DNA from 2 places in the Paeniglutamicibacter sp. GQ140 genome. Region 2 is predicted to be linked to the other one. Evidence: riboswitches for the same ligand, from Rfam matches in the RefSeq annotation. Region 2 holds a riboswitch; the other holds the start of a gene.

Region 1 (10,361 bases), 260 kb from region 2:
GCACTGTTCCTCGGCGCAGCGCTGCTGCTGTCGGGTTGCGCAGACACCACCCCGCCAGGGCAAAGCCCCGCCGCCACGTCGCCCGGGACCGGTGGTGCATACGAGGCACCGGCACCCAGCGCCTCCGACACGGCCATGGCCGCCGCGGACCTGAAGACCGCGGAAACCAGCCTGGGCACCGTGGTGGTGGACGGCAAGGGCATGACCCTGTACTACTTCACCAAGGACACCAAGGGCACCACCACCAGTGCGTGCACCGGCGAGTGCCTGGATGCCTGGCCGATCGCCGTGGCCACGGGTGACACCCCGGTGGTCGAGGGCGTCACCGGGGAGGTCGGAACCATCGACAGTCCCGACGGATCCAAGCAGCTGACGCTCAACGGCATGCCGCTGTACTACTTCGCCAAGGACACCAAGCCCGGCGACGTGCTGGGCCAGGGCGTCAACGATGTCTGGTACGTGGCCTCGCCCGCGGGGGAGATGATCAAGTAACACCGGAGCCATCCAGGAAGTCCGCCGCCAGGGTGCGGGATAAGATGGGCATTGCACCCCCTCAATTTCCGCACCCTGGGAGACTTTTGTGAGCCAGATTGTCCTTGATCGCGTCCCGCTTCGCCGGGCCCTGATTTCCGTCTACGACAAGAGCGGTCTGGAGGAGCTGGCAGCGGGCCTGCACGCGGCCGGCGTCGCACTGGTCTCCACCGGCTCCACCGCCAAGCGCATTGCCGCTGCCGGGATCCCGGTCACCGAGGTCGAGGAAGTCACCGGTTCCCCGGAGATGCTTGACGGCCGCGTCAAGACCCTGCACCCGCGCGTGCACGGCGGCATCCTGGCCGACCGCCGCGTCCCGGAGCACATGAAGACCCTTGAGGACATGCAGATCGAGGCCTTCGACCTGGTCGTGGTGAACCTCTACCCGTTCGTCGACACCGTGCGCTCCGGCGCCGCGATGGACGACGTCGTGGAGCAGATCGACATCGGCGGACCGGCCATGGTGCGCTCGGCGGCCAAGAACCACGCCGCCGTGTCCATCGTCGTGGACCCTGCCTACTACTCCGAGGTCATCGCGGCGGCCTCGGCCGGCGGCTTCGACCTCAAGTCCCGCCAGCGCCTGGCCGCCAAGGCCTTCGCGCACACCGCGGCCTACGACACCGCTGTCGCCTCCTGGACCGCCGCCCAGTTCCTCGACGAGGACGGCGACGGCGTCATCGACTGGCCCGCATACTCGGGCCTGGCCCTTGAACGCTCCGAGGTCCTGCGCTACGGCGAAAACCCGCACCAGCAGGCGGCGCTCTACGTCGACAAGGCGGCCCCGTCGGGCATCGCCCAGGCCGACCAGCTGCACGGCAAGGCCATGAGCTACAACAACTACGTCGACGCCGACGCCGCGCTGCGCGCCGCCTTCGACTTCGACGCCCCGGCCGTTGCCGTCATCAAGCACGCCAACCCGTGCGGCGTCGCCGTGGCTTCGGCAGATGCGGCCGACCCGATCGCCGACGCGCACGCCAAGGCCCACGCCACCGACCCGCTCTCGGCCTTCGGCGGCGTCATCGCCGCCAACCGCACCGTGACCGCCGGGATGGCCAACACCGTCAAGGACATCTTCACCGAGGTCGTCATCGCCCCAGCCTTCGAACCCGAAGCAGTGGAGATCCTCTCCAAGAAGAAGAACATCCGCCTGCTGGCACTGCCCGAGGGCTACGGCCGCTACCCGGCAGAAATCCGGCAGGTCTCCGGCGGCGTACTGGTCCAGGTCTCCGACAAGGTCGACGCCGACGGCGACAACCCGGCGAACTGGACCCTTGCCGCCGGCGAGGCAGCCGACGAGGCGACGCTCGCCGACCTGGCCTTCGCCTGGACCGCAGTGCGTGCCGCGAAGTCCAACGCCATCCTGCTGGCCAACAACGGCGCCGCAGTGGGCATCGGCATGGGCCAGGTCAACCGCGTGGATTCCTGCAAGCTTGCGGTCGAGCGCGCCAACACCCTGGGCGTCACCGTCGAGTCCACCGTGGATGCAGCCGGCGGAGCCGCGGGTGCCGAGGGCACCTCGGCGGAACGCGCCCGCGGCGCGGTTGCTGCCTCGGATGCGTTCTTCCCGTTTGCCGACGGACTGCAGATCCTGCTGGATGCCGGCGTGCGCGCCGTGGTGCAGCCCGGCGGTTCGGTTCGCGACGAGGAAGTCATCGCCGCTGCCAATGCCGCGGGCATCACCATGTACTTCACCGGTGCACGCCACTTCTTCCACTAGGAACTGGTGAGCCGGCTGCCGTCGGCGTTCCCCCCCAACGGGAGCGCCGACGGCAGCTTTCTGTTTTAACCGCCGCCGGGCCATTTTGCGGGCGGGGCCCCAAGGGACGTCCACCGGCGGGACTTCAACGACGCCGTCATTTGCCCCTGAGGCGACTGCACTTTTCATCCATGGTCCCCTGCACTGCAATTGCCCGTGCGCAAGTGGAATGCGATCCGGCCAGTCGTTGGCCCAGGGGCACGTGGGCCGGGGCTCAGTACAGGAAAATCGGCAGCCAGTCGCGGTTGTGCGCGTGCACCAGCACGAGGAACAAGACGAAGTCGAAGATCAAGTGCACCGAGACGACATAGGTCAACGACTTGGTCAGCTTGAAGGTGTAGCCCTGCAACAGGGCGAAGGGAAACGTCAAGAGCGGACCCCAGGCCTGGTAGCCGATCTCCCACAGAAACGATGAGAAGACCACCGCCTGCAGGATGTTGGCGAGCCAGTCCGGAAAGTGCTGCCGCAGCAGCGTGAAGGTGGTGCAGATGAAGAACAGCTCATCCCAGATGCCAACGGCATTCACTCCCAGAAAGAGCCGCCAGAAGATGGTGGGATCCGATGCGTCAGGCCAGTTGTGGAAGACCCCCGTGCCGATCAGGTACATCGGCAAAATCAGGTACCCAAGGGCGACAACACCGAGCAGGTACAACTTGGCAGCCAACGGCCATTTGCGTCCGGTGTTCACCGGAAACTTGATGATCTCTTCGCGGTAAATAAACCGCGAGGCCAGCCACGGCAGCAGCACCGCCAACGCGAGCGCACCACCCATCAGGATCATGTGCTGGATGCTCAAATCGGCATTTAGCGGAACAAGGCTGATGATCGCCAGTCCCGCCGCGATGAGGGCAAGGTGGCGTGCGAGCCTGCGGTCGATAACTGCCGCCGTGAGCAGGCTCAAGGCGAGCAGGCCGTAGCCCGCCGGGTCGTTGCCAACGCCAAAAAGCAGCACTCCGGAGGTCGAGAGCAGCGCTGCCGGCAGCACTTTCCAACTGAGGGCGGTACGGGGTGGATCAGCCAGGATCGGTCTCACACCACCAGCATGCCAGCACCGCCCGCAGCACAAAAGCATTGACGCCGCACTTGGCCGAGCCCGACCAAAACGTGTCGTCATCGAGGGACATGCCCATCTGCAGGGTCCTGCCACCTGGTCGCTGCACGGGACAGAAGCCATGCCCGGCATCGCGGACACGTTGCCGCCGCCATGGAACCACCGGGAGCCACACGGCAGACCACGCAGAACCCGGTCAGGCCATCGCCCCCTGTGCCGGCTTCGAGCCACGTTGCATCCGTGGACGGACCCTCGCGGCCGCCCCCTTAGGAAAAGGGCGCAGATCCCGCGCTAGGCAGAGATGGTCAAGTCCGCCACAGGCTGGCGTGACTCTGTCGTTATAGCCAGCCCTCCGGGTTGACCCACTTGCCGTTGACGATGACCTCGAGGTGCAAATGCGGCCCGGTGGAATTGCCCGTGCTGCCCGCAAGGGAGACGGTTTCGCCCGTCTGGACCTTCTGGCCCACGGACACCTTGAGGGCCGAGTTGTGGTTGTAGCTGGTGTGCAGCCCGTTACCGTGGTCGATCTCCACGCGGAAGCCGGAGTGTCCGGCCCATTCGGCCTGCACCACGGTGCCGGCGGCGGTGGCCTTGATGGGCGTTCCCATGGGAACGGCGTAGTCCAGGCCGTTGTGGTTCATGTAGCCGGGGCCCGTCGGGTTCTTGCGGAAACCGAAGCGCGACGTCAACCGGATGCTGTCCACCGGCTGGGCGAGCCGGGTGACTTTTCCGGCGGAAGCGGCGGCAGCGGGTGCCGGCTTCTCTTCCGTGGTGACTTTTCCGGCGGCGGCGGTGGTGACGGGTGCCGGCTTTTCCTTCTTGACGTACTTGCTGGTCACCGAGGCGCGCTTGACCGTGAGCTTGTCGTTGGCCGGGGCCCTGACATCTGCGACAGCGGTCTGGGCGACGCGCTGGGGCTCCGGGACAACTTCCGCATCTTCCTGTGCGGGGGCGGCGGCGAATGCCAGGCCGGACACGGCGGCGACGGCGGCGAGCTTGTGCACGAGCCCGAGGCGGGGGCGCTTGGTGCGCGCCGAGACCTTCAGGTCGTTGTGCAGCTCGTCGGCTTCGGCAGGCATCGCCTGCGGCACCGACTGTGCGACAGGTGCGGAAGGGATGGCGGGGGCAGCGCTGGATGCCGCGTCCGGGGACGCTCCATAGCGCAGGCCGGCGACAAAACGGCGGCCGGCGTACTGCGTTGCATCCTGGGCCTCGACGGCATCCGGGACCGCGCCTAGTGCGCGTCGGCCGGGACGTCGGGAAGTGTTTTCGCCGTTCAATGCGGTGTCCACCGTCTGCTCTGGTGAACCGTTGGCAGGCGAAGCGTCAACTGGGCTGGGCGCGCGGCGGCGCCCGGAATTAAAGTGCTGGGTCAAATGATTACCTCTCATGTATCGCCTGCGAAGTTAGCTGTCGGATTCGAGTCATGAGATCAACTCGGCCGAGCCCGCCTGGACGGACTCCGCTTCACCCCAAGATCCGTGGTCCAAGACCAGGATCGGTTGAATGGGTCCTCCGCCCCTACCGGGAATCCTTGCTCCGCGATCCACCGGTAGGGTTCTGCGAACCGGATCGGGACTGGGTTGCGTAAGTGCAACCTGACCTAAAACCCTACGGGGGCATATGCAAAAGTTACAATTTCGTTATCAATCCATGCGGCGGACAAACACGCGGGCCCAGACGTCGGTCGGGAGCTCCAGCGCGCCCTCGATCCCTGCGCCCGGATAATGTTGTATGATCAACCTTTTTCGTGGTGACTAGGCCCCCGGGCGAAATGCCGCACTCGTTGGGCTGCGCCAGCGACGCGGGTTCCACCCGGTTGATTTTGGCCGCATGGGCGCGCGGGACTGCATCGTAGAAGTGATCAAGAATACGGTGGTTCCGGGTCTGCAGCGGTGCTGATGCCCCCCATTCACGTTGGTCGACGGGCCGAACGGCCCACCAATTGAGCAGAGTCATGGCACTGCGTGGAAGAGATGGCCCCCAGCCAGGGTCTGAGGCCAGGATCCCAAGGATGCGAGCAATGGACAGCGGCGACTTGGACGGCGGCAAGGGCTCGGAACATGGGTTCCAGAGGGCCCGACGCCAGAGCCGGCCTTCCCATGCTTGGGACCGATGGTTCCCGGAGCCGAGCCACTAGTCGTGGGTGCATGGTCGCCTCGGGGATATGCTGACTCATGATTGGCACGTGCCCTACCGCAAGCAGGCGGCACTCCTCTCATCACCAGGAGCAGACAATGCCGAATTCCCCCTTCGCGCACTTGCAGAGGGTTCATGCAGAGCGACTTGCAAAGGCTGCCCGCCGCCTCGGCCGGCTTGAACCACCTTCCGACGGGTTGGGCGTTCACCGACCCCTCGCCCGAGTGCGCCGCACGTCATTGGCAGGTGCCAGCGCCGTGCTGACAGCCGTATTGGGTGCGGTACTGGTCGTGTCGGGGCAGCCGGATTATGTTGACCGGTTCGCCCCGGTCTGGGCCCCACTGGTGGGCGGCATCCTTGTCCTCCTTGCCTCCGCATCGGTCCGGTATTGCAAGCCATTGTGTGTATTGGCAACGGTGTTCCTGGGGCCGCCCGCTGTCGCCCTCGTGTTCCACCTGCTGCGCGCGGCGGGTGCAATCCCCTTTCCGATGGACCTGTTTTCGTTGCTGGTGTCCCTCGCGGCCACCGCCACGATCATTGCAGCATGGGTCCAGTGGCGCCCGCTGCGCACGGCCGCCGGCTTTCCCTTGGAGACTCCCAGATGGGTTGCCTTGCTCGGTATCACCGTTGCCCTGGTTTATCCCGGCCTCAAGACCCTCTGGGTTGCAGGCGGAAAGTGGCTGGCGCCCGAGGGCTCCCACGCAGTGGATGGGGCCTATCTTGCGCCGGTGGGACTTGCCGTGATCGGGACGGCGGCGACGGTGGTGGCCTTGCGGTGGTGGCGGCGCGATGCCCCGCGGTGGGCACACCCCACTGCAGCTGCCGGCGGCCTGACGCTGATCGGGCTCGGCACGGCGGGTCTTCACTCATCGCTTGCCCACGCGTCGAACGAAGGACCCTTGCTAGGCGTGCTCGTCTACGGTGGGTGGCTGATCTGGGGACTGGCGACACTTGGAGTCGCAGCACGTCTGTCGCACCGCCGCACGGACCCCCGCCGAACCACTTCGACTGTGCTGTGACGGCAGTACGATTCGGTTCGGCGGGCGGGCTGGACACGGCCATCCCTTCGGGATTCCGGGTCGGCGGCCGGCGTCGGGATGGGACAAGGCAGGGCCGTCCGGGTACAGGAAGGCCCCCGGGCGATTAATTCGCCTGGGGGCCAGTGCCTGGTGCTTGCCGGGGGAGCCCCCTAGCGCCGCTTGTCCACCTTGACGAAAACCGAGATTCCCAGGCCGATGGTGGCCAGGATCGCGCCGATGATGAAGGCCACGTGCGCGCCGGAGAACAGGGCGTGGGCCAGATCGGAACCCGTCTCGAGCCTTGCCGCCGAGAGCAGGGACATGACTGTCACGAAGATCGTGGTGCCGATGGCGCCGCCGAGCTGCTGGCCGGTGTTGAAGATGGCCGAGCCGTGGCCGTAGAGGCGGGGCTCGACGGTCGCCAGGGCCGATGACATCAGGCCGGTCATCAGCAGCGCCAGACCGATGGAGAAGACGATGTGGTTGATCATGAACATCCACAGCGCGGTGTCCGAATCCACCGTGACATACAGCCACTGGCCCAGGGCAAGCATGGCCGCACCCGGAATGAGGACCGGGCGGGGGCCGAAGCGGTCGTAGATACGGCCGAAGATCGGAGCGACCACGGCCTGGGCAAGCCCGCCGGGCAGCAGCATCATGCCGATGGACAGCGTGCTGATGCCGGCACCGGATTCGAGGATGATCGGGAGCATGACGATGGTGCCCAGCAAGGTGCCCATGGCGATCATGATCATCACCACGGAGAAGGTGAAGGTGCGTGCCTTGAACGGGGTGAGGTTCAGAAGTTCCCTGCCGTCGCGGGTCAGGCGCACCTGGCGCTTGATGAATAGGGCGAGGGAGACCAGGCCGACGGCGAAGGAAGCGACGGTCACGGGCAGGTTTTCGCCGGCATGCTCAAGGCTGGAGATGCCGTAGACCAGGAACCCGAAGGCCAGCGCGGAGAGCACGACCGAGAGGACATCGAGCGGAATCCTGCGTGCCTGCGAGGGTAGCTTGATGAAGATGATGCCCAGGACCAAGATGGCCACCGACAGTGGCGCCATGAGGATGAAGATGTAGTGCCAGGTGAAGGCGTTGACGATCGCGCCGGACACCGTGGGGCCGATGGCCGGGCCGACGGAGATGACGATCGAGTTCAAGCCCATGATGGCTCCGCGCTTGTGCACGGGAACCAGCTGAAGGGTCGTGGTCATCAGCAGCGGCAGCACGATTGCGGTGCCGATGGCCTGGATGATGCGGGCCACCAGCAGGACGGCGAAGCTCGGCGCGAAGACCGCGAGCAGCGTGCCGACCAGGAAGCTGGAGAGCGCGAAGATGAACAGGCTTCGGGAGCTGAAGCGCTGCAGCAGGTAGCCGGTGGTCGGGATGACAACGGACATGGTCAGCAGGAAGCCGGTGGTCAGCCACTGTCCGGCGGCGGCGGAGACCGAAAGGTCCGCCATGATCGCCGGGAGGGCCACGCTGAGCACGGTTTCGTTCAGGATCATCAGGAAGGCGGCAAGCGTCAGGGAGCCGATGATGCCGACGAGTTGCCTGGTGGGCAGTGTTGGCGGGGTCTGGCGGGCAGGGGCCGCCGGCGGGGAAATCGTGTCTTCTGTGGACATGGCCATCGGAAGCTACCTCTTCTGTAAGATTCGAACGACTAAAATCATGTCACGGTCTGACACCTTTGGTAAGTTAAAACTGTCAGAGTGTGACATGAAATATACTTGGAGGAGAGCCGCCCCCTGCCGGGGCGGACCTTCTTGCGAGAAAAGAGCCGAACCTTGGGTATCCGTGAAGAGCACCGCGCCCAGATGCTGCGCGAGATCCAGCGTGCCACGCTGGACCTCGTGGAGGAACAGGGCCTGGATGCCACGACGATCGGCGACATCGCCGCGCGCGTGGGCATTTCCGAGCGCACGGTCTTTCGCTACTACGGTTCAAAGGAACATGCGCTCATGCCCGGCCAGCAGAGCCTGATCGACACGCTGGTGTGCAGCGAAAGTGCCCACGCCGAGGCCTCCGGAATCCTGGGGGACCTTCTGGCGGTGTGCCGTGAGCTCTTTGCGCTGGAGGTCGCACAGAGCGATTTCCGCAGGATTTCCCGCCTGATGGTCCGGGAACCGGAGATGCTGCGGATTGTCGCGCGGCAGGAGCGGAACCTGGTGGAGGCCCTCAGTTCGGCGTTGGTCCAGCGGGGGCCGCTGAGCCCGATCCAGGCGCTCCTGGTTGCCGAAGTGGTCACCGCCGCCTGGCGTGTCGCCTGGCAGACTTTCGCCCGGCAGGAATTCGACGGCGTGGAGTCCGATCCGGTGGAACTCTTCGACGAAACCGTGCGTGAGTTGGGGAGCCTGTTTCCTCGCGCGTGAGGCCCGGACCCCCGGAGTTCAGTTACGACGGGTTAACTTAATGCGGATCGGCGGCCAGGGTGCCGGTTTCCCCGGCTTTTCGGGGCGAAACGGGGCCGGGGGAGAACGGGAGCCTCGCCACAAAAAGTGTCTGGACGCAGCAAATCGGGTAAGTTAGGGCTGTTGAGATCAATTCGGACTACACATATCCGATAAGACCGTTCAGGGAGACGCCACACCTATGGCCAAGATTATTTACACCCACACCGACGAAGCTCCGATGCTGGCAACCCACTCGTTCCTGCCGATTGTCGAAGCGTACGCCTCGACCGCGGGTGTAGAGATCGAGACGCGAGACATCTCGCTGGCCGGCCGCATCATTTCCGTCTTTGGTGATTACGTCACCGCCGAACAGCAGGTTCCCGACGCCCTCGCCGAGCTTGGCGCACTGGCCAAGAGCCCGGATGCCAACATCATCAAGCTGCCGAACATCTCGGCTTCCATTCCGCAGCTCAAGGCAGCCATTGCCGAACTGCAGGCCGCCGGCTACGCACTTCCGGACTACCCGGACAACCCCTCTTCCGACGAGGAAACCGACGTCCGCGCCCGCTACGACAAGATCAAGGGTTCCGCCGTGAACCCGGTGTTGCGCGAAGGCAACTCGGACCGGCGCGCCCCGTTGAGCGTGAAGAACTACGCCCGCAAGAACCCGCACACCATGGGTGCCTGGACCGCTGACTCCAAGACCAATGTCGCAACCATGGCCGAGGACGACTTCCGTGCAAACGAGAAGTCCGTGGTCATCGACGCGGACCAGAACCTCTCGATCCGCTTCGTTGGCGAAGATGGCGAAGTCAAGGTCCTGAAGAAGTCCCTGCCGGTGATCAAGGACGAGATCATCGACGGCACCGTGATGCACGCCGCCTCGCTGAGCGCCTTCCTGAAGGACGCGATCGCCCGCGCCAAGGCCGAAGACGTGCTCTTCTCGGCACACCTGAAGGCCACCATGATGAAGGTCTCCGACCCGATCATCTTCGGCCACGTCGTCAAGGCCTACTTCTCCGAACTCTTTGAGACCTACGGCGAGCAGCTCGAGGCAGCCGGCCTGAACCCGAACAACGGCCTTGCGGCCATCCTCGGCGGGCTCGATGACCTCTCCGACGACGTGCGCGCCGGCGTCGAGGCACTGATCGCCAAGGGCTTCGAGGAAGGCCCGGCCATCGCCATGGTCGACTCCGACAAGGGCATCACCAACCTGCACGTCCCCTCCGACGTCATCGTCGACGCCTCCATGCCCGCCATGATCCGCACCTCGGGCCACATGTGGGACGCCGAGGGCAAGGAACGCGACACCCTGGCAGTGCTGCCGGACTCCTCCTACTCGGGCATCTACCAGGTCGTCATCGACGACTGCCGCGCCAACGGCGCCTACGACCCGACCACCATGGGCACCGTCCCGAACGTCGGCCTGATGGCCCAAGCGGCCGAGGAGTACGGCTCCCACGACAAGACCT
Region 2 (10,361 bases):
CTGTCGGCATGCGTATACAAGTTCACCGTACTACCCCGGGAGAAAGCCGCAAGCGTCAACCCGGTTTCATCGGCCAGTTCCACTGCCAGCGAAGACGGTGCACTGACGGCAGACAGCACCGGAATCCCGGCCATCGCGGCCTTTTGCACCAGCTCGAAGGATGCGCGCCCGGAGACCTGCAGGATGGTGTCATGAAGCGGTAATTTTTGCTCGCGCAGCCCGGCCCCGATGACCTTGTCCACCGCGTTGTGCCGTCCCACGTCCTCACGCAGCACTAGCAGCTCCCCCGCGGTGGTGAACAGGCCGGCCGCATGCACTCCCCCGGTGGCGCTGAAAAGGTTCTGGGCCTCACGCAGGGTGTCGGGCAGGCCCAACAGCACCTTCACGTCCAGGTGGCCCCGGGCGGGGTCCAGCGGATAGGAGGATTTCTTGGAGACCTCGTCGATGGAGTTGGTGCCGCAGATCCCGCAGGCCGAGGAGGTGACCACGTTTCGTGCCGCGGAAAGGTCCGGAGCCTGGGCACCGAAGCCGACCTGCACGTCGATGACGTTGAAGGTCTGGTTTCCCTCCTCGTCGGTGCCGGCGCAATAACGCATGGAAACCAGGTGCTCGGTGCGGCTGATGATTCCCTCGGCGAGCAGGAAACCTGCAACCATGTCGAAGTCGTCGCCGGGGGTGCGCATGGAAGTGGTGAAGGATGTCCCGTTGAAGCGGATTTCCAGCGGTTCCTCGACCGCGAGTTTTTCCTCGCGGGCGATCCGTGCGCCGTCCAGCGTTGCGCGGACGATGCGCCTGCGGGTTATTTTCCGTCCCATGTCCTCATTGCCTTTCCTTGCGATGGCCGCGTTCCGCACCTTGCTCGGTGCCGCGACCGCACACCTACCAAGGTAACCGAAGATAGGGCACGGGGTCGCCGGCAGCGACGCCGCCCGGACCGACCACCAGGATGGCATCGGCAGCGGCCAAGCCGCGCAGCATGGCCGGTGCCACGTGCTCCGCCGGTGCCAGCAAATCGGGGCCGCGCGCGCCGGAGGCCGGGACCCAGCGGGCCGGGACCAGGCGAGTCCGTCCCGGCAGCACGGCGAAGTCGGTGGCCGAGGACGCCGAACCCAGTGTGGCCAATTCGCTGCCGCACGCCCCGCGCAGGATCGGGTCAACGAGCGTTGCCACGGCCATGAGCGCCGCCAACGGGTTCCCGGGCAGCGCCACCAGCAGGCGGTTTCCGGGCAGGAGGGCAACCATTGACGGGTGGCCGGGACGCATGGCCACCGAGGAGATGATTTCCTCCCCGCCGATGGACCGCACCGCCGCCCGCACGAAGTCGCGGTCGGAGAACCCGGTGCCTCCGGTGGTCACCACCAGGGCGGCCGCCCGGGCCTCGTCGCCGTCAATGGCGGCAACCGTGGCTGCAAGGGTGTCTCCGATGCGGGAGCTGCTTGCAACACTGCCCCCAAGGGCTGCGACGACCTGGGGCAGCACCGGGGAGAATCCGTCACGGACCTGGCCCGGACCCGGGTGCCCGGAGGTGATGACCTCGTCCCCGGTGAACACCAGGTGGACGGCCGGGACGGCCGCCACCAACAGTTCGTCGTGACCGGCCACCGCCGCGGTGGCGATGACGCCGGCGCGCAGCAGGGTGCCGGCGGCCGCCAGAAGTTCGCCCGCGACGGCCTCGGTTCCGGAGGGCCGGATGTCGGCACCCGCGCGCAGCGTCCTGTCGCTGGTGAGTGTGGCGCCCTCAAGCGTCGAGTGTTCGACGCGCAGGATGGAGGTGGCGCCCTCGGGGATCAGGGAGCCGGTGACCACGGCGGTGGCCTCGCCTGCGGACAGCGCCGTGTTGTCCCCGGCGCCGGGGTTGGCTGCCAGCGCCTTGAGCAGCCTCCATGGCCCGGGCCCGTTGACCGCATAGCCGTCCATGGCGGAGGTGGCGCAATGCGGCATCGGGTATGCGGTTACGAGGTCGGCGGCCAGGATGCGCCCGCCGGCCTGGTGCAGGGGAACTGATTCGGGGGCGCCTGCAATCCGGGCACCCAGCGCGTGTGCGTCCTCGCGCGCGGCCGCCCACTGGTGGTCTTCCACGGTGTCTTTGCTAGGCGTTGTCGGAGGAGGGCGTGCGCGCGGCAAGGACCGCGCGGGCAAGCGAATCGGCCGCGTCCATGGCGGGCTTTTCGCCCGACCGGGCGCTGCCGACGGCAAGGCCGGCCGCGTAGCCGGCCAGGTAGGTGGTCAGCGGTGCAGCAGGACGAACGATGGTGTGTGCCGCAACCCCTGCAAGCGAAAGCACCTGGTCGATGTCGACCTGGGTGTCGGTGAGTTCAAAGGCCGCCAAAAGTTCCCTGACCCATTCCTCGAGTTCCGCTGCAGGCATTGTGCAATCTCCTTGTTAGTGGCCGTTGGCCACCGCTATCCCGTGCCGCCCGGCATCCCCGGGCGTGTCGATGTCGCTGAAGTCCGCGTCGGGAAGCTTCAGGCGCTCCATCTGCACTGTAGCAAGCAGACGCATCATTGATGCATTTTCGAGACTTCCGCGGGGCTCGGCGGCCAGGTCGATCGCTCGGCGGAGCGAAGGGGTGAGAATGGCGCAGGAAAGCGTCTGGAGCACGCCGGAGGCATCCTGCGGCACCCATGCCTCGATGCCCGCGGCGGGGTTCTCGGTGGCGGCAAGCAGCGCGACCACGACCGGACCGGGGTCCAACAGGTCAGAGGCCAGCACCAAGGTCAGCTCGGAGGCCTGATTCTGGCGCTGGGCGTTCTCGTCGTCGGGGCCGTCGTCCAGGGCGGCCCGCCCGGCGGCGACCGCCGCCGCGGGACCCGCAAAGGTGGGGTATTCGCGGGTGATGACCACGCGCTGGAAATCCGGTGCGGTATCCATGTACCGGGTGACGGCTTCGGCCAACGCGTGGGCGCCGACCACCGCGATCGCCTGGGCGTCGCGGACGGCATTCAGGGAATGTTCGAGCAGCGTCTCGCCGCGGTGCTCCAAAAGGGGTTTGCTGACCCCGCCCAGGCGGGATCCGCGGCCGCCGGCCACGATGATCGCATCGAATTTCATGCTGCACTCCGTAAGAAAGGACTCCAGGCTTCTGCGGGGCGCTCAAGTTCGGTGATGAACCATTGGGCGCCTCGCGGTCGGCTCGGGGCGAACCGCAGCTTCCAGCCCAGCTGTGCAAGCGTCCGGTCTCCCTTGGCGCTGTTGCAGCCCTGGCATGCCGCTACTAGATTCTCCCACGAATCCTCCCCGCCGCGGCTCCGCGGCATGATGTGGTCGATCGTGTTGGCGCTGCGCCCGCAATAGCCGCAGCGGTGTCCGTCGCGGCGCAGCACCCCGCGGCGTGAGACGTTGATGGAGTTGCGGTAGGGAAGACGAATGTACCGATTCAGCAGGATCACCGTGGGCCGGGGCATCACCTGGTTCACTCCGACGACCGGGTCGCGGTCGTCATCGGCAAGGACGGTGGCCTTGCCGGTGAGGACAAGGAGAAGTGCCCGGCGGAAGGTGATGACCGCCAGCGGTTCAAATCCTGCATTCAGTACTAGGGTTCGCATGCGCGCATCCTTAGATCCTGACCCGGCGCAACAGAGGGACCCGTCCACGACGGAAATCCCTCACGGTGGCGCACGCGGCACTCGGCTTTGGCTCCTGAGCCCTAGCCTAAAACAAGAAACCGCCGTTTTGCGCGTTTTTGGTGTAAACCAGTTGAAATTGCCACCATAATTTTTCCCGCCGTACACCACCTGCACATGTGGCGGGCGAAGGATGCCCGGCCCCGCCCTCCTGCGCGGGGTCGGGCCCCGCGCCAGAGGAACATAGGTCACCGGCCGGACGTAAAGTGAACCGTGAAACCCTTGGCGGCGTTGGTCGAATACTCGACACCGGCGGAACTTGAGACCCAGATGTCTTTTCCTCCTCTGCCCAGCGCGACCGCGTCAACCATCCCCGCGGCCCGTGCGCCCTCGCTCCAGTTCACTCCACCGTCGGTGCTGGTCCACGCGACGTTGTCCGGGGTGAAGCCCACGGCTGTCTGCCCGGCCAACGCCACGTACTGCAGCACGGGCGCGCCGGGGTTCGGCTCGGAGAAGGACTGCCCGTCGTCGGTGGAACGCCAGATGCCCTGTTCGGTGGTTGCCAGCACGGTGGTCCCGCTCGGGTCTGCAGCCAGGGTTGCCGGCCGGATCCGGGGGTCGCGATCCTGCCAGTTTTTGCCGTCCGCGGTGGAGCGCAACGCTCCGTCAAAACCGATGATGGCATTCCTGGACACCGTGAGCGCGTGGAAGTCCGAGATCCCGGAGCGCGAGAGGGTGTCCCAGGTCTCGCCGCCATCGGTGGACCGCATCAGTCCCAACGGATTTTCCAGGTCGGTTCCCGGGCCGGGGTGTCCGGAGGCATAGAATTCGTTGGCTCCGAGGCTGAATCCCATCCAGTCGACGAGGGGACCGATGCGCCTGGCCGGGCTGACCGACACGTCATACAGTCCCTCATGGGTGGCAAGAAGGACCTTGTTGTCACCGATGGCTGCAATGCCGTGGACATGGGCGCGGGGATAACCCTCGACCGTGACGGCCGCCTCGCCCGGCGCGGCCGCCGGGTTGAGGCTGTTGCCGGCGGTTGCGCCCTGGGATTGTGGCGCGACTGCGCAGCCGCCCAGCACCAATGCCCCTAACAGCGACAGCGGCAGGATCATGGATTTGTTAATGGGGAGCAACTTCACGGCCGTGGCTCCCGCCTACTTCTTCAGCATTTCGCGCATGTGGCTGATCTCGGCGTTCTGTGTGGTGATGATCGCGCGCGACAGGTCGAGGACCTTCGAGTTCTTGCCGGAGGCCAGGGCCTCTTCGGCCATTTTTGTAGCTCCCAGGTGGTGCTCGATCATTTGCTGAAGGAAGAGTTCCTCTGACTGGCCTCCGCGGGCGGACTTAAGCGAGTCGAGCTCCGCCTCGCCGAGCATTCCGTCCATCGCCATGCCATGGTCCACGGTTCGGGATTCTCCCCAAGCAGTCAACCAGGATTCCATCAACGAGATTTCCGGTGCCTGCGCATCCTTGATCTGGGTGGCCAGCTTGGCAAGTTCCGGGCTCACTGAGGCCTTGTCCAGCATGATCTCGCTCATCTCCACCGCCTGTTCGTGGTGCGGGATCATCATTTGCGCGAACATCGTGTCGGCGCTGTTGTGCGCCTCGACAGGCGCCTGCCGGGAGGCTTCCGTCCCCGCCGCGTGATCCGTGCCGGTGTGCTCCGTTCCGGCAGTCGCGCAGCCAGCCAGCAGTACGGATCCTGCCAGGAAGGCAGCGGAAATCGACAATGTGGTCTTGGTATTCTTCAACGGCTTTTCCTTGCGTATGGATGAGAAATCTGGTCCGGTGCGTCCGGACCTCTCATCTTCGGCTGATGCCGAGCCGCAATGGCGAGGGGCCGGCGGGGATATAGTCCATCCGCGGGAGCACCCCGAGGAACCGGCTCAGGGGCCAGGCGCGAGACACCTTGGCTCCCGGTACGGGCCGGGCGAGCCTGAAGGCCAGCAACAGACACAAGGCACACGCCCCGGCGACGGTGCATTCGCCAAGCCCCACCACTTCGATGTGCCCCGGGGCCTGGATCGTGGTCAGACTTTCGGGGCCCGCACCGGGATCGACGGAGACTGTGACGTGAGTGCCACTTGAATGACTCCCGTCGCGACCTTCGTGTCCGGAAGCGGAGCCCCAGGCCGCGCCCAGGACGTGCATGGAAAACAGGCCCAGAAAGAATATGCACAGCAGGAGCGAGCGAACCCAAGGTCGCCCTGACCACGATGCGGAGCCTGATTGCAACATTTTCACATCACCAACCATATACCCATCCGGGGTATTGCTCCATCGGGATTGCCGTTTTAAACAACAAGGCCCCCGCTCGATCCTTGCGGATCACCCGGGGGCCTTGGAACGCTTGAACTTAGCCCTTGAGGGTGTAGTAACCGTAGAGGGGGTTGCGGGAGACGTCGTGGAGCATGGTGTCGACGGTCGGGTTCTGTGCACCGATCATCTTGCCGCCACCGAGGTAGATGCCGACGTGGCCGCCACCGTTCTGGAAGACCAGGTCGCCCGGCTTCGGGGAGCTGGTGCGCACGAACTGGCCGGAGGCGCGGATTGCCGAGGTGCCGCGGGCGATGTTGATGCCGTGCTGTGCGTAGACATACTTGACGAAGCCGGAGCAATCCCAGCCCGACGGGGTGTTGCCGCCCCATACGTAGGGGACGCCGACGTACTTGGCCGCTGTAGCCGCGATGCCCGAGAGGTTGGCGGTGTTCATCGATTCGCTCTTGGGCTTCGGGGCCGAGGCCGCCGGAGCGCTATCGCGGTTCGAGCGCGTGACCGGTGCGAAGGCGTCCGAGCTGTTGCTGGAACGGGTCTCCGGGGCGGTGTTGTTGGAGCGAGTCGAGACCTCATTGGCCACGGCGATGACGACCGGAGCCGGTGCTGGCTTGGAGGTGAACGCCGCGCGCTCGATGTTCAGGTCCTTGGCCTTGGAAGCCGAGACCGAAACGGCCTTGACGGCTACGCGCTCTGCGGAGAGGCCTTCAACGGGAACCGCGCTTGCTTCGCGGGAAACATCGCCCTGGGCCGGAACGCCCAAAGTCAGTACCAGGCCGGATGCGGCTGCAATGACTGCTGCCTGGCGGCCAACGGATCCAGCATTCGAGGCAACAGCCTTCGAGATGGATTCGAGTGGGTTGGTCCGAACCGGGGTCGCGCGGTGGCGGCCCAATGCTTGACGTGTAGTCACGTAGTAATGCCTCTCCTGATGCCTGCGAGGTGAGCTGTCGGGTTCGAGTGGGAGTCACTCGGCAATCCGGCCGCCAGGCCGAACCACTTAACCCCAAGGCTTCCTGGTGTGGAAACCGAAAGTGGGTCCCCCGCCACTGCCAAACGAGTTTTGAACGGACACCGTGGGCTGGCAGTGCTCGGCACTTCCCGCGGCGGTGAGCAGGGTTGTTCCCTGATCACTTACTTAGAATATATGAAGCGAATCCAAAAGTCACGTTCTGATCACGGAACGGTGACAATTGCCGTTATAACCAGCCCTCGGGGTTGACCCACTTGCCGTTGACGATGACCTCAAGGTGCAGGTGGGGGCCCGTTGAATTGCCCGTGCTGCCACTCAGGGAGACGACATCGCCGCGCTTGACCTTTTGTCCCACTGAGACCTTCAGGGCCGAGTTGTGGTTGTAGCTGGTGTGCAAGCCGTTGCCGTGGTCGATCTCCACGCGGAAACCGGAGTGTCCGGCCCAGGCGGCCTGCACCACGGTGCCGGCGGCGCTGGCCTTGATCGGGGTGCCCATCGGCACGGCGTAGTCCAGGCCATTGTGGTTCATGAAGCCCGGGCCCGTTGGATTCTTGCGGAATCCGAAGCGCGAGGTCAGGCGAATGTTGTCCACCGGCTGGGCCAAGACCCCGCCGGCAGCGATCTTGGTGACATCTCCACCGGCAGCGGTCATGATTGTTGCCAGCTTGTCTTCCTCGGTGAATTCACTGGTCAGCGAGGCTCGCTCGATTTTCACCTGATCGTCGGCCGGGGCCTTGACGTCAACCACGACGGACTGGGCGACGCGCTCGGTGCCCGCGGTTGCCGTCTCGGCATCCTTCGCGGGTGAGGCGGCAGCGAATGCAAGGCCGGACACTGCGGCGACTGCGGCAAGCTTGTGCGTGAACCCGATGCGGGGGCGTTGCGGCCGGGGCGCGAGCTTCAGGACGTCATCCAGCTCGTCGGCTTCGGCCGGAGCGGCAATCGGTGCGGCGGGCGCAGCCAGGGCGACGGGAATTTCGGTTGCGGCAATGGCTGCCGCGTCCGGGGATGCGCCGTAACGCAGGCCGGCCGCAAAGCGGCGGCCGGTGTACTGCGTGGCATCCTGGGCCTCAACGGAATCCGGGACCACGCTCAGGGCGCGTCGACCGGCACGTCGGGAAGTAGTTTCACCGCTCAGGGCGGTGTCCACGATCTGCTCTATTGAGCCTTCAGCAGGCGAAGCATCAACGGGACCGGACGCACGTCGGCGACCGGCAGTGTGCTGCTGAGTCAAATGTCAACCTCTCATATATCGCCTGCGAAGTTAGCTGTCGGATTCGAGTCATGAGATCAACTCGGCAGAGCCCACCAAGGCGGACTCAGCTTCACCCCAAGATCCATGGTCGAAGACCAGGAACGGTTGATTGGGTCCTCCGCCCCTACCGGGAATTCTGACTCCGCGATCCGCCGGTAGGGTTATGCGAATCGGATCGGGACTGGATTACCTAAGTGCAACCCAACGTAAGACACTACCGGGATTTATGCCAAAGTTACAATTCCGTTATCAATCCATGCGGCGGACAAACACATGGGCGCTGACTTCGGTCGGAAGCTCCAGCGCGCCCTCGATCCCCTGCACCCGAACGACCACGTAATCGCCGGCCCGTTCGAGGGTGACTAGGGCCCCCGGGCGGATGCCGCCCTCATCGAGTTGCACCAGCAGCTCGGGTTCGACCTGGATGGTTTCGGCAAGGCGCTCCACCCGGACCGGGCCGAGGTTTCCGTCGACAAGGGCCGAATCGAGACTTTGGACACCTACCGAGATTTCCGCCAGTCCCGGACCGCCCAGGGTCTCCAGTCCGGGGATCGGGTTTCCATAGGGCGAGGACTCGGGCGCACCGAGCAGCTTGTACAGCCGCTGCTCCACGCGCTCGCTCATCACGTGCTCCCAGCGGCAGGCTTCCTCGTGGACGTACTCCCATTCCAGGCCGATGACATCGGCCAGCAGGCGCTCGGCCAGGCGGTGCTTGCGCATCACGCCGGTGGCAACGTCGGCGCCATGCTCGGTCAGTTCAAGGTGGCGGTCGGTGGTCACCACGACCAGGCCGTCGCGTTCCATGCGGGCCACCGTTTGCGAAACCGTGGGCCCGGAATGCCCAAGTCGTTCGGCAATACGTGCGCGCAGGGCAACGATGCCCTCCTCCTGGAGTTCCAGAATGGTACGCAGGTACATTTCGGTGGTATCGATCAAATCTGACACGTTTGCAGCTCCCGCATGGGTTGATTGTTACAAGAGTTCACTACGCTTTCCACTCTACCCGCGTTCACATTGGCGTCTCGCTATTACACATTGGGCCCTCCGGTGCGGGATTATTGAAGCACTGGGCACCCTCAATGCGCATCGGATTGCGGCAGCGGAAGTGTCCAAAGCGTAAAACCCCCTTATGAGGAGCAACATGAGCACCGGCGTGACTATTCCCCAAGACCTTTTGCCCGTGGACGGCCGATTCGGCGCAGGACCCTCCAAGGTCCGCCCCGAACAGGTACAGGCACTCCTCGACGCGGGCACGCAGCTCCTGGGAACATCCCACCGCCAGGCCCCGGTGAAGAACCTGGTTCGCGACATCCAAGAGGGACTCAAGACCTTCTTCAACGCCCCCTCCGACTACGAAGTGGTCCTGGGCGTGGGCGGCTCCACCGCCTTCTGGGACATCGCCGCCTTCGGCCTGGTCCGCAACAAGGCCCAGCACCTGTCCTTCGGCGAGTTCGGTTCGAAATTCGCCGCCGCGACCAACAAGGCCCCGTTCCTGGAACCGTCCACGATCATCGTCTCCGAGCCAGGGACCCGTCCCGTCCCCGTGGCCGAAACCGGCGTGGATGTATACGCTTGGCCCCAAAACGAGACCTCCACGGGCGTCGCAGCACCGGTGCACCGCGTCGAAGGGGCCGACGAGGGATCACTGGTCCTCATTGACGCAACGTCCGCCGCCGGCGGCCTGGACGTCGACGTCTCGCAGGCCGATGTTTACTACTTCGCCCCGCAGAAGAACTTCGCCTCCGACGGCGGCCTGTGGATTGCTCTCTTCTCCCCCGCGGCCATCGCCCGGGCAGAGGAGATCGCCGCTTCCGGCCGTTGGATCCCCGACTTCCTGAACCTGAAGACGGCGATCGACAACTCGCGCCTGAACCAGACCTACAACACCCCGGCACTCTCCACCCTGGTCTCGCTCAATGCCCAGGTGCAGTGGCTCAACGGCAACGGCGGCCTGAAGTTCGCCGCCGCCCGCACGGCCGACTCCGCTTCCCGCATCTACGACTGGGCCGAGGCCTCCGATGTGGCGACCCCCTACGTCGCCGCCCCCGAGGAACGTTCCAACGTCATCGCCACCATCGACTTCGACGATTCGATCGATGCCGCGGCGGTGGCCAAGACACTGCGCGCCAACGGCGTGGTGGATGTGGAGCCGTACCGCAAGCTCGGCCGCAACCAGCTGCGCGTGGCGACCTTCGTGGCCATTGAGCCCGACGACGTCTCCGCCCTGCTCAAGTGCATCGAGTACGTACTGAAGAACAGCTAGCTTCCTCCGGGAACATAGAGGGCGCC

The links. Region 2 has a riboswitch for cyclic di-AMP ahead of AC6CHY_RS09845 (M23 family metallopeptidase). Riboswitches for the same ligand answer to the same signal wherever they lie in the genome.
Region 1: another riboswitch for cyclic di-AMP. It lies ahead of AC6CHY_RS08665 (M23 family metallopeptidase); the one in region 2 lies ahead of AC6CHY_RS09845 (M23 family metallopeptidase).

Annotation. Positions count from the first base shown of each region.
Region 1 covers NZ_JCAXDW010000005.1:45,093-55,453, reverse strand. The annotation lists gene AC6CHY_RS08680 (COG4315 family predicted lipoprotein) at 1-492, shown strand, start outside; gene purH (bifunctional phosphoribosylaminoimidazolecarboxamide formyltransferase/IMP cyclohydrolase) at 581-2,248, shown strand; gene AC6CHY_RS08670 (CPBP family glutamic-type intramembrane protease) at 2,502-3,320, opposite strand; gene AC6CHY_RS08665 (M23 family metallopeptidase) at 3,677-4,630, opposite strand; cyclic di-AMP (ydaO/yuaA leader) riboswitch at 4,718-4,892, opposite strand; gene AC6CHY_RS08660 (hypothetical protein) at 5,735-6,496, shown strand; gene AC6CHY_RS08655 (MDR family MFS transporter) at 6,667-8,121, opposite strand; gene AC6CHY_RS08650 (TetR/AcrR family transcriptional regulator) at 8,284-8,868, shown strand; gene AC6CHY_RS08645 (NADP-dependent isocitrate dehydrogenase) at 9,089-10,361, shown strand, end outside.
Region 2 covers NZ_JCAXDW010000005.1:308,231-318,591, forward strand. The annotation lists gene fdhD (formate dehydrogenase accessory sulfurtransferase FdhD) at 1-815, opposite strand, end outside; gene AC6CHY_RS09810 (molybdopterin molybdotransferase MoeA) at 880-2,079, opposite strand; gene AC6CHY_RS09815 (DUF6457 domain-containing protein) at 2,090-2,368, opposite strand; gene mobA (molybdenum cofactor guanylyltransferase) at 2,384-3,052, opposite strand; gene AC6CHY_RS09825 (HNH endonuclease) at 3,049-3,546, opposite strand; gene AC6CHY_RS09830 (F510_1955 family glycosylhydrolase) at 3,813-4,709, opposite strand; gene AC6CHY_RS09835 (DUF305 domain-containing protein) at 4,725-5,321, opposite strand; gene AC6CHY_RS09840 (C40 family peptidase) at 5,927-6,757, opposite strand; cyclic di-AMP (ydaO/yuaA leader) riboswitch at 6,763-6,924, opposite strand; gene AC6CHY_RS09845 (M23 family metallopeptidase) at 7,044-7,967, opposite strand; cyclic di-AMP (ydaO/yuaA leader) riboswitch at 8,055-8,229, opposite strand; gene AC6CHY_RS09850 (iron-dependent transcriptional repressor DtxR) at 8,322-9,017, opposite strand; gene serC (phosphoserine transaminase) at 9,214-10,335, shown strand.